2 regions of the Cellulomonas sp. P2_B4 genome follow, and region 2 is predicted to be linked to the other one. Evidence: predicted binding sites of a transcription regulator. Region 2 holds the regulator's gene; the other holds the start of a gene.
What was found. Region 2 encodes LexA, which represses DNA repair genes until DNA is damaged. Its sites were predicted from a motif close to TCGAACANNTGTTCGA; they were not measured.
Positions count from the first base shown of each region.

Region 1 (3,637 bases), on a different contig from region 2:
TGCGCGCGTTCGACCTGTTCGAGCCGGTCCGCGCCCGCCTGCGCGCCGGGATGCCGGCCTACGGCTCCTGCGCGGGGATGATCCTGCTCGCCGACCGCGTGCTCGGCGGCATCGAGGGTCAGCAGACCCTCGGCGGGGTGGACGTCACGGTGCGCCGCAACGCGTTCGGCCGGCAGGTCGAGTCGTTCGAGACGGACCTGGAGATCAGGGGGATCGACGGCACTGATGTCCGACCCGTGCACGGCGTCTTCATCCGGGCACCGTGGGTCGAGGAGGTCGGCCCTGCGGCCACCGTGCTCGCGCGAGTGGAGTCGGGCCCGGCCGCCGGTAGGATCGTGGCCGTCCGCCAGGGCCCGTTGCTCGTGACCTCGTTCCATCCGGAGGTCACCGGGGACACCCGGGTGCACCAACTGTTCGTAGAGATCGTCCGCGACACCCTGTGAGGCTCGGCGCTGCAGCCGGGGTCGAGGTCGCGCGGGACGAGAAGCAGGACGAGAAGAGGTAGCTGAAGCGATGTCGGGTCACTCCAAGTGGGCCACCACCAAGCACAAGAAGGCCGTGGTCGACGCCAAGCGGAGCAAGCTCTTCGCCAAGCTGATCAAGAACATCGAGGTGGCCGCGCGCACCGGCGGCGGTGACCTCGCCGGCAACCCGACCTTGTTCGACGCGGTCCAGAAGGCCAAGAAGTCGTCGGTCCCGATCGACAACATCAACCGCGCGGTGAAGCGCGGCTCCGGCCAGGAGGCCGGTGGCGCCGACTACACGACGATCATGTACGAGGGCTACGGCGCCGGTGGCATCGCCGTGCTGGTCGAGTGCCTCACCGACAACCGCAACCGTGCCGCGTCCGACGTCCGCGTCGCGTTCACGCGCAACGGCGGCCAGATGGCTGACCCGGGCTCGGTCTCCTACCTCTTCTCCCGCAAGGGCGTCGTCATCGTCCCCAAGGAGGGCACGGACGAGGACTCGGTCGTGGAGGCCGTCCTGGACGCGGGCGGCGAGGAGGTCAACGACCTCGGCGAGGCGTTCGAGGTCCTCTCCGAGGCCACCGACCTGGTCCCGGTACGCACCGCGCTGCAGAACGCCGGGATCGAGTACGACTCCGCCGATGTGGTGTTCTGGCCGGCCACGCAGATCGAGGTCGACGCCGAGGGTGCGCGCAAGATCCTGCGCCTCATCGACGCACTCGAGGACTCCGACGACGTGCAGAACGTCTACGCGAACTTCGACGCCTCCGACGAGGTCATGGCGGAGCTCGAGAACGACGACTGAGACGGAGAGCAGTGCTGGTGGGGGCGCGCCAGCGCACCCGCCCGCAGCGGAGCGCAGGCTCAGTCCGAACGACTGAGTCCCGCGCCATCGCCTGGAGAGGGACCCCGCCGCTCGGTCGGCCGGGTCCCTCTCGCGTCGGCGCTGCCTCCCGGGAACCGGTCGGGTCGGCTGCGACCATGACGGCGTGCGCGTCCTCGGAGTCGACCCTGGCCTGACCCGGTGCGGCCTCGGCGTGGTCGACGGTCTGCCGGGGCGGCGCCTCGCCATGGTCGCGGTGGGTGTCGCGACGTCGGACGCCCTGTGGGACGTGGACCAGAGGCTGCTGCACATCGAGAAGCAGATCGAGGAGTGGCTCGAGGAGCACGCCCCGGACGCGGTCGCCGTGGAGCGCGTGTTCGCCCAGCAGAACCTGCGCACGGTGATGGGGACCGCGCAGGTCGCGGGCATCGCGATGGTCGCCGCGGCGCGTCGTCGGATCCCGGTCGCGCTGCACACGCCGAGCGAGGTCAAGGCCGCCGTCACCGGCAACGGCCGCGCGGACAAGGCGCAGGTGCAGACGATGGTCCAGCGCCTCCTGCACCTGGAGGAGCTCCCGCGTCCCGCCGACGCCGCCGACGCGCTCGCACTGGCCGTCTGCCACATCTGGAGGCCCGCCGGCGCCCTCGGGACGCCGCAGCGTGCTCCCGGTTCCATGACCGCGGCGCAGCGCGCGTGGGCGTCCGCGGAGCAGGCGGCGCGACGACGCGGCTGAGGGTGCCGTCGCCCGACCACCCGTGGGCCGACGCGTGCGCGCGTCGCGTGTCACTCGTACACCTGTTCGTCTGCGTGTGCCAGCATGTGCGCATGCGCAACGTCGTTCGTGAGGGAGGTGCCCGGTGATCGCCTCGGTCCACGGCACGGTGCAGGCGGTACGGCTTGACGCGGCCGTCGTCGAGGTCGGCGGCGTGGGTCTCCTGGTGCACGCGACGCCCGCCACGCTCGCCGGCCTGCGGGTCGGCTCGTCGGCGCAGCTCGCCACCTCGCTGCTCGTGCGCGAGGACGCGCTCACGCTGTTCGGGTTCGCCGACACGGACGAGCGCGAGGTCTTCGAGATCGTGCAGACCGTCAGCGGCGTCGGGCCGCGGCTCGCCCTGGCCATGCTCGCGGTGCACACGCCCGACGGCCTTCGCCGCGCGGTGCTCGACGAGGACTTCAAGGCGCTGCAGCGCGTGCCCGGGATCGGCCTGAAGGGCGCCCAGCGGATCGTGCTCGAGCTCAAGGACCGGATCGGGGTGCCGGCTCCCGTGGCGTCGGCGGCCCCGGCACGGGCCGTCCCGGGCGACCGTCGCGACATGGTCGTGGAGGCGCTCGTCGGGCTCGGCTGGACCGCCCGCGCCGCAGGAGACGCCGTCTCGACCGTGCTCGAGGGCTCGGAGGGGCCCATCGGCGAGGACGAGGTCGCCGGTGTCCTGCGCGCCGCGCTGCGGACGCTGGGCGGTGGGCATGCCTGACGACGACGAGGAGATGGTCACCGAGCGGTTCGGGGCCGAGTCGCTGGTCCGCCCCGCGGCCGACGACATCGAGCGTGCCGCCGAGGCGGCGCTGCGGCCGCGGAACCTGGACGAGTTCGTCGGCCAGCGCGTGGTGCGCGACCAGCTGTCCCTGGTCCTCCAGGCCGCCAAGGCGCGGGGACGGGCACCCGACCACGTCCTGCTGTCCGGGCCGCCCGGGCTCGGCAAGACCACGCTCGCCATGATCATCGCCGCCGAGCTGGCCACGTCGCTGCGCGTCACGAGCGGGCCGGCCATCCAGCACGCCGGCGACCTCGCCGCGGTCCTGTCGTCGCTGGAGGAGGGCGAGGTCCTCTTCATCGACGAGATCCACCGCCTGGCGCGTCCCGCCGAGGAGCTCCTCTACGTGGCGATGGAGGACTTCCGCGTCGACGTGATCGTCGGCAAGGGCGCGGGTGCGAGCGCGATCCCGTTGGCGCTGCCGCCGTTCACGGTCGTCGGTGCGACGACCCGGGCCGGCCTGCTGCCGGCACCGCTGCGCGACCGGTTCGGCTTCACCGGCCACCTCGACTTCTACGCCACCGACGAGCTGGAGCGAGTGCTCCTGAGGTCGGCGGGGCTGCTCGGGGTCCCGCTGGAGCACGAGGCGGCCGCCGAGATCGCGTCCCGGTCGCGGGGGACACCTCGCATCTCGAACCGGCTGCTGCGCCGGGTCCGCGACTGGGCGGAGATCCGCGGCGACGGGACGCTCAGCCTGTCGGCCGCCAGGTCGGCGCTCGAGGTCTACGAGGTCGACGAGCTCGGCCTGGACCGCCTGGATCGCGCGGTGCTCACGGCGCTGTGCACGCGGTTCGGCGGGGGACCGGTCGGGCTCA
Region 1 covers NZ_JBFUDI010000003.1:44,285-47,921, reverse strand. The annotation lists gene pdxT (pyridoxal 5'-phosphate synthase glutaminase subunit PdxT) at 1-443, shown strand, start outside; gene AC1DZC_RS05135 (YebC/PmpR family DNA-binding transcriptional regulator) at 514-1,272, shown strand; gene ruvC (crossover junction endodeoxyribonuclease RuvC) at 1,457-2,023, shown strand; gene ruvA (Holliday junction branch migration protein RuvA) at 2,148-2,762, shown strand; gene ruvB (Holliday junction branch migration DNA helicase RuvB) at 2,755-3,637, shown strand, end outside.
Region 1: a site for LexA is predicted at 2,078-2,093, ahead of ruvA (Holliday junction branch migration protein RuvA). Genes of this name have one in related genera too.

Region 2 (3,637 bases):
CCAGCGGCCGCCCGGTCGCAAGGCGCCTCCCACGGCACCTCGCACGCCCGGACGGCCGGGGACGTGGCGAGGGCGGCCGCCGTCGTGGCGACCGCCCTCGCGGGGACGCCCCCGTCCCCAGATCACGGGCCGACTCGCCTCGGCGCCGCGCGTACCGCGGTCGGTGCCCACGGCTCGCGCCGCACACACCCCGCACCTCCAGGCGAGCCCCCCAGCCCACCGTGTGAGGTAAGGCTAACCTAGCCGACCCGCGGGCCCCTGACAAACCTCTCCAGGATCCCGGCTCCCCGACCACCCACCGCTCAGACGAGCAGGTCGATGGAGCAGGTCGGCGGAGCAGGTCGGCGGAGCAGGTCAGTGGAGCAGGTCAGTGGGGCGCGTCAATCGACCAGCAGGTCGGCGGAGCGGGTCGATGAGCAGGGACGGCCGAGCAGGTCGGTCCGACGGCTCAGTCGAGCGGGACGACGATCACCTGACCGGCCATCAGACCGGCGTCCGGAAGCTCGTTCATGCGGACCAGCTCGAAGACGACGTCGCGCACGTCCTGGCCGGGATCGGCGATCTGGCTGGCGATCTGCCACATCGTCTCGCCTGGCTGCACCACGTGGCTCTCGACCTGCTGCGCGCGCTGCGGGCCGTCTGCGACGGCGCGGCCGGCCACCAGGACCGCCATGACGACGATCACCAGCGCGAGGAGCCAGAGCACGACACGGCCCCGCCCCGTGAGGGACAGGTGCGACAGCCCACGGTCGTCGACCGCGCGGACCGGGCGGACAGCGCGGGCAGAGCTGGTGCGTCCCGAGACCTTCGGCAGCGCCGGTGCCATCGCCATCGTGCTCATGATGTCCCTCGTCCTCGTTCGGCCGGGTGGATCCCGGCGGTCCTTCGTCGGTGGCGATCCACCGGAAATCCGGGGAACTCCTCCGCCGACCTTGTCGAACAGGTGTTCGTCGTACGTCTGTACGATGTCTACCAGCATCCGCCGACACTTGTCGAGACACGATCGAACAGATGTTTGATCTTCGTGCTCGAGTTCCCTAGGCTGGCGATGCAGGACAAGCGGACCACGAGCCACTGACACGACCGCCGGACGGCCTCACTCATCGCCAGAGGACCGAGCATCGTCGCAGGTCAGAGGCTCGAGAGCACGGCAGCGGCAAACAGGCGGAGCTCACGACCGCCCGACACAGGAGGAGCGCAGTGACGGACTCACGGGACACGTCCCAGCCCGGCCAGGTCGACACGGACCTGGCGACGATCCACGCCCTCCCGGACGGCGCGCCCGGCCCGGACGGCCTGACGGCCCGTCAGCGCCTGGTGCTCGACACCATCCGTTCGTCGGTCGAGTCCCGCGGCTACCCCCCGAGCATGCGCGAGATCGGCGAGGCCGTCGGGCTGACCAGCCCGTCGAGCGTCAAGCACCAGCTGACCGCCCTCGAGCGCAAGGGCTACCTGCGCCGCGACCCCAACCGGCCCCGCGCCATCGAGGTCGTGCACGCGGACGACTCGCGCGGCGTCGGCACGTGGACCGCGCCGGACGGCACCCGCGAGGCGTTCCCCGACCAGGCCGAGGGCGAGCGGATGCCCGCTCCGTCCTACGTCCCGGTCGTCGGCCGCATCGCCGCCGGTGGTCCGATCCTGGCCGACCAGGTCGTGGAGGACGTCTTCCCGCTCCCCCGCCAGCTCGTCGGAGACGGCGACCTCTTCCTGCTGAAGGTCGTCGGCGACTCGATGATCGACGCGGCGATCTGCGACGGCGACTGGGTCGTGGTGCGGCGCCAGCCCGTCGCGGAGCAGGGCGAGATCGTGGCGGCCATGATCGACGGCGAGGCCACGGTCAAGACGCTCAAGCGGATCGACGGCCACGTCTGGCTGATGCCGCACAACCCGGCGTACCAGCCGATCCCTGGCGACGAGTCGACGATCCTCGGGCGCGTCGTCAGCGTCCTGCGCAGCCTCTGATCCGTCCGCGGGTGCGCACGTGAGCGCACCCGCGGCCGGCAGGATCCGGCGCTCCGGGCCATCCTGGAGCCGGCGCGACGTCGGACGAGAGGAGCAGCTGATGCCCGGAAGGATCCCCGACCCCCGGATCAAGGACCTGTCCGCCCTCGACGCCCTGCGGGACGGCGGCGCGAGCTACGACGACTGGTCCGTCGACGAGCTAAGGCACCGCGCGGCGGAGCTCGACATCCCCGGGCGCTCCCGGATGCGCAAGGACGAGCTGATCGCCGCGCTGCGACGCCGCTGACTCGCGGTCAGAAGCCGAACTGCCGGGCGACCTCCCGGACGGCGTCGGCCGACCGGCGCAGGCCCCACAGCTCGTCGTCCGTCAACGGGATCGGGAGCCGTTCTCCCACGCCGTCGTGCCCGACGATCGCCGGCACCGACAGGCAGACGTCGTCGATGCCGTAGTAGTCGGTGAGCAGCGACGACACGGGCAGCACCCGGCCCTCGTCCTTGAGGATCGCCTCGATGATCCGCGAGCCCGCCAGCGCGATCGCGTAGTTCGTCGCGCCCTTGCCCTCGATGATCCGGTAGGCGGACTCGACGACCTCGCGCGTGATGTCCTCCCGGTCCTGCCGGGTCAACGGGCCTCGGCCGCCCTGTCCCGGCCACTCCAGCAGCGGCACCGAGCCGATGCTGGCCGAGCCCCACAGCGGGAGCTCGCTGTCGCCGTGCTCACCGGCGATGTACGCGTGCACGTTCTGCACGGCGACGCCGGTGTACTGCGAGATGAGGTAGCGCAGTCGCGAGGAGTCCAGCACGGTTCCGGAGCCGAACAGCTGGGTCGACGAGAGACCCGAGACCTGCAGCGCGGCATAGGTGACCACGTCGACCGGGTTGGTGACCATGACGTACACCGCGTTCGGCGCTACTTGTACAAGTTTGGGTAGGACGGCCTTCACGACGGCGATCGTCGCTCCGGCGAGCTCGATCCTGGACTGACCCGGCTTCTGCTTGGCGCCCGCCGTGAACATCACGACGTCGGCGTCGGCGCACACCGCGATGTCGTCGGAACCGATCACCTGCGCCATGGGCATGAACTGGACGCCGTGCCCGAGATCGAGCGCCTCCGCCTGCACCTTGGCGGCGTCGATGTCGTAGAGCGCGACCGTGCGCGCCGCCCCGCGCAGGAGGGCCGCGTACGCCATCGTCGAGCCGACCGCGCCTGCGCCCACGATCGCCAGCTTGGTGCCTCGTGCGGACCGGGAGGGTCGCAGTCCGAGGTCTTCCACGTCCAGGCTCTCGGTCACGAACGGGCCGTCCTCTCGAGGAAGTCATGGGGCCGACGGGTGGTCTGCGAGTTCGAGGCTAACCCGTGCCCGTGAGGCGGCGCAGGGCGGCGAGGGCCGTCGCGCGGTCGGTCGTCCGCCAGAAGTCGGGCAGCGAGCGGGTCAGGAACGGTGCGTAGCGGGCCGTGGACAGGCGCGGGTCGAGCACGGCCACCACACCCCGGTCGCTGCTGGTCCGGATCAGCCGACCGGCGCCCTGGGCGAGCAGCAGGGCGGCGTGCGTCGCGGAGACGGCGAGGAACCCGTTCCCGCCGGCCTTCTCGACCGCGTCGGACCGGGCGGACTGCACGGGGTCGTCGGGCCGCGGGAAGGGGATGCGGTCGATGATCACGAGCGTGCAGGTG
Region 2 covers NZ_JBFUDI010000012.1:59,845-63,481, forward strand. The annotation lists gene AC1DZC_RS17500 (LysM peptidoglycan-binding domain-containing protein) at 449-841, opposite strand; gene lexA (transcriptional repressor LexA) at 1,201-1,962, shown strand; gene AC1DZC_RS17510 (Rho termination factor N-terminal domain-containing protein) at 2,063-2,248, shown strand; gene AC1DZC_RS17515 (L-lactate dehydrogenase) at 2,256-3,254, opposite strand; gene AC1DZC_RS17520 (ATP-dependent DNA helicase) at 3,313-3,637, opposite strand, start outside.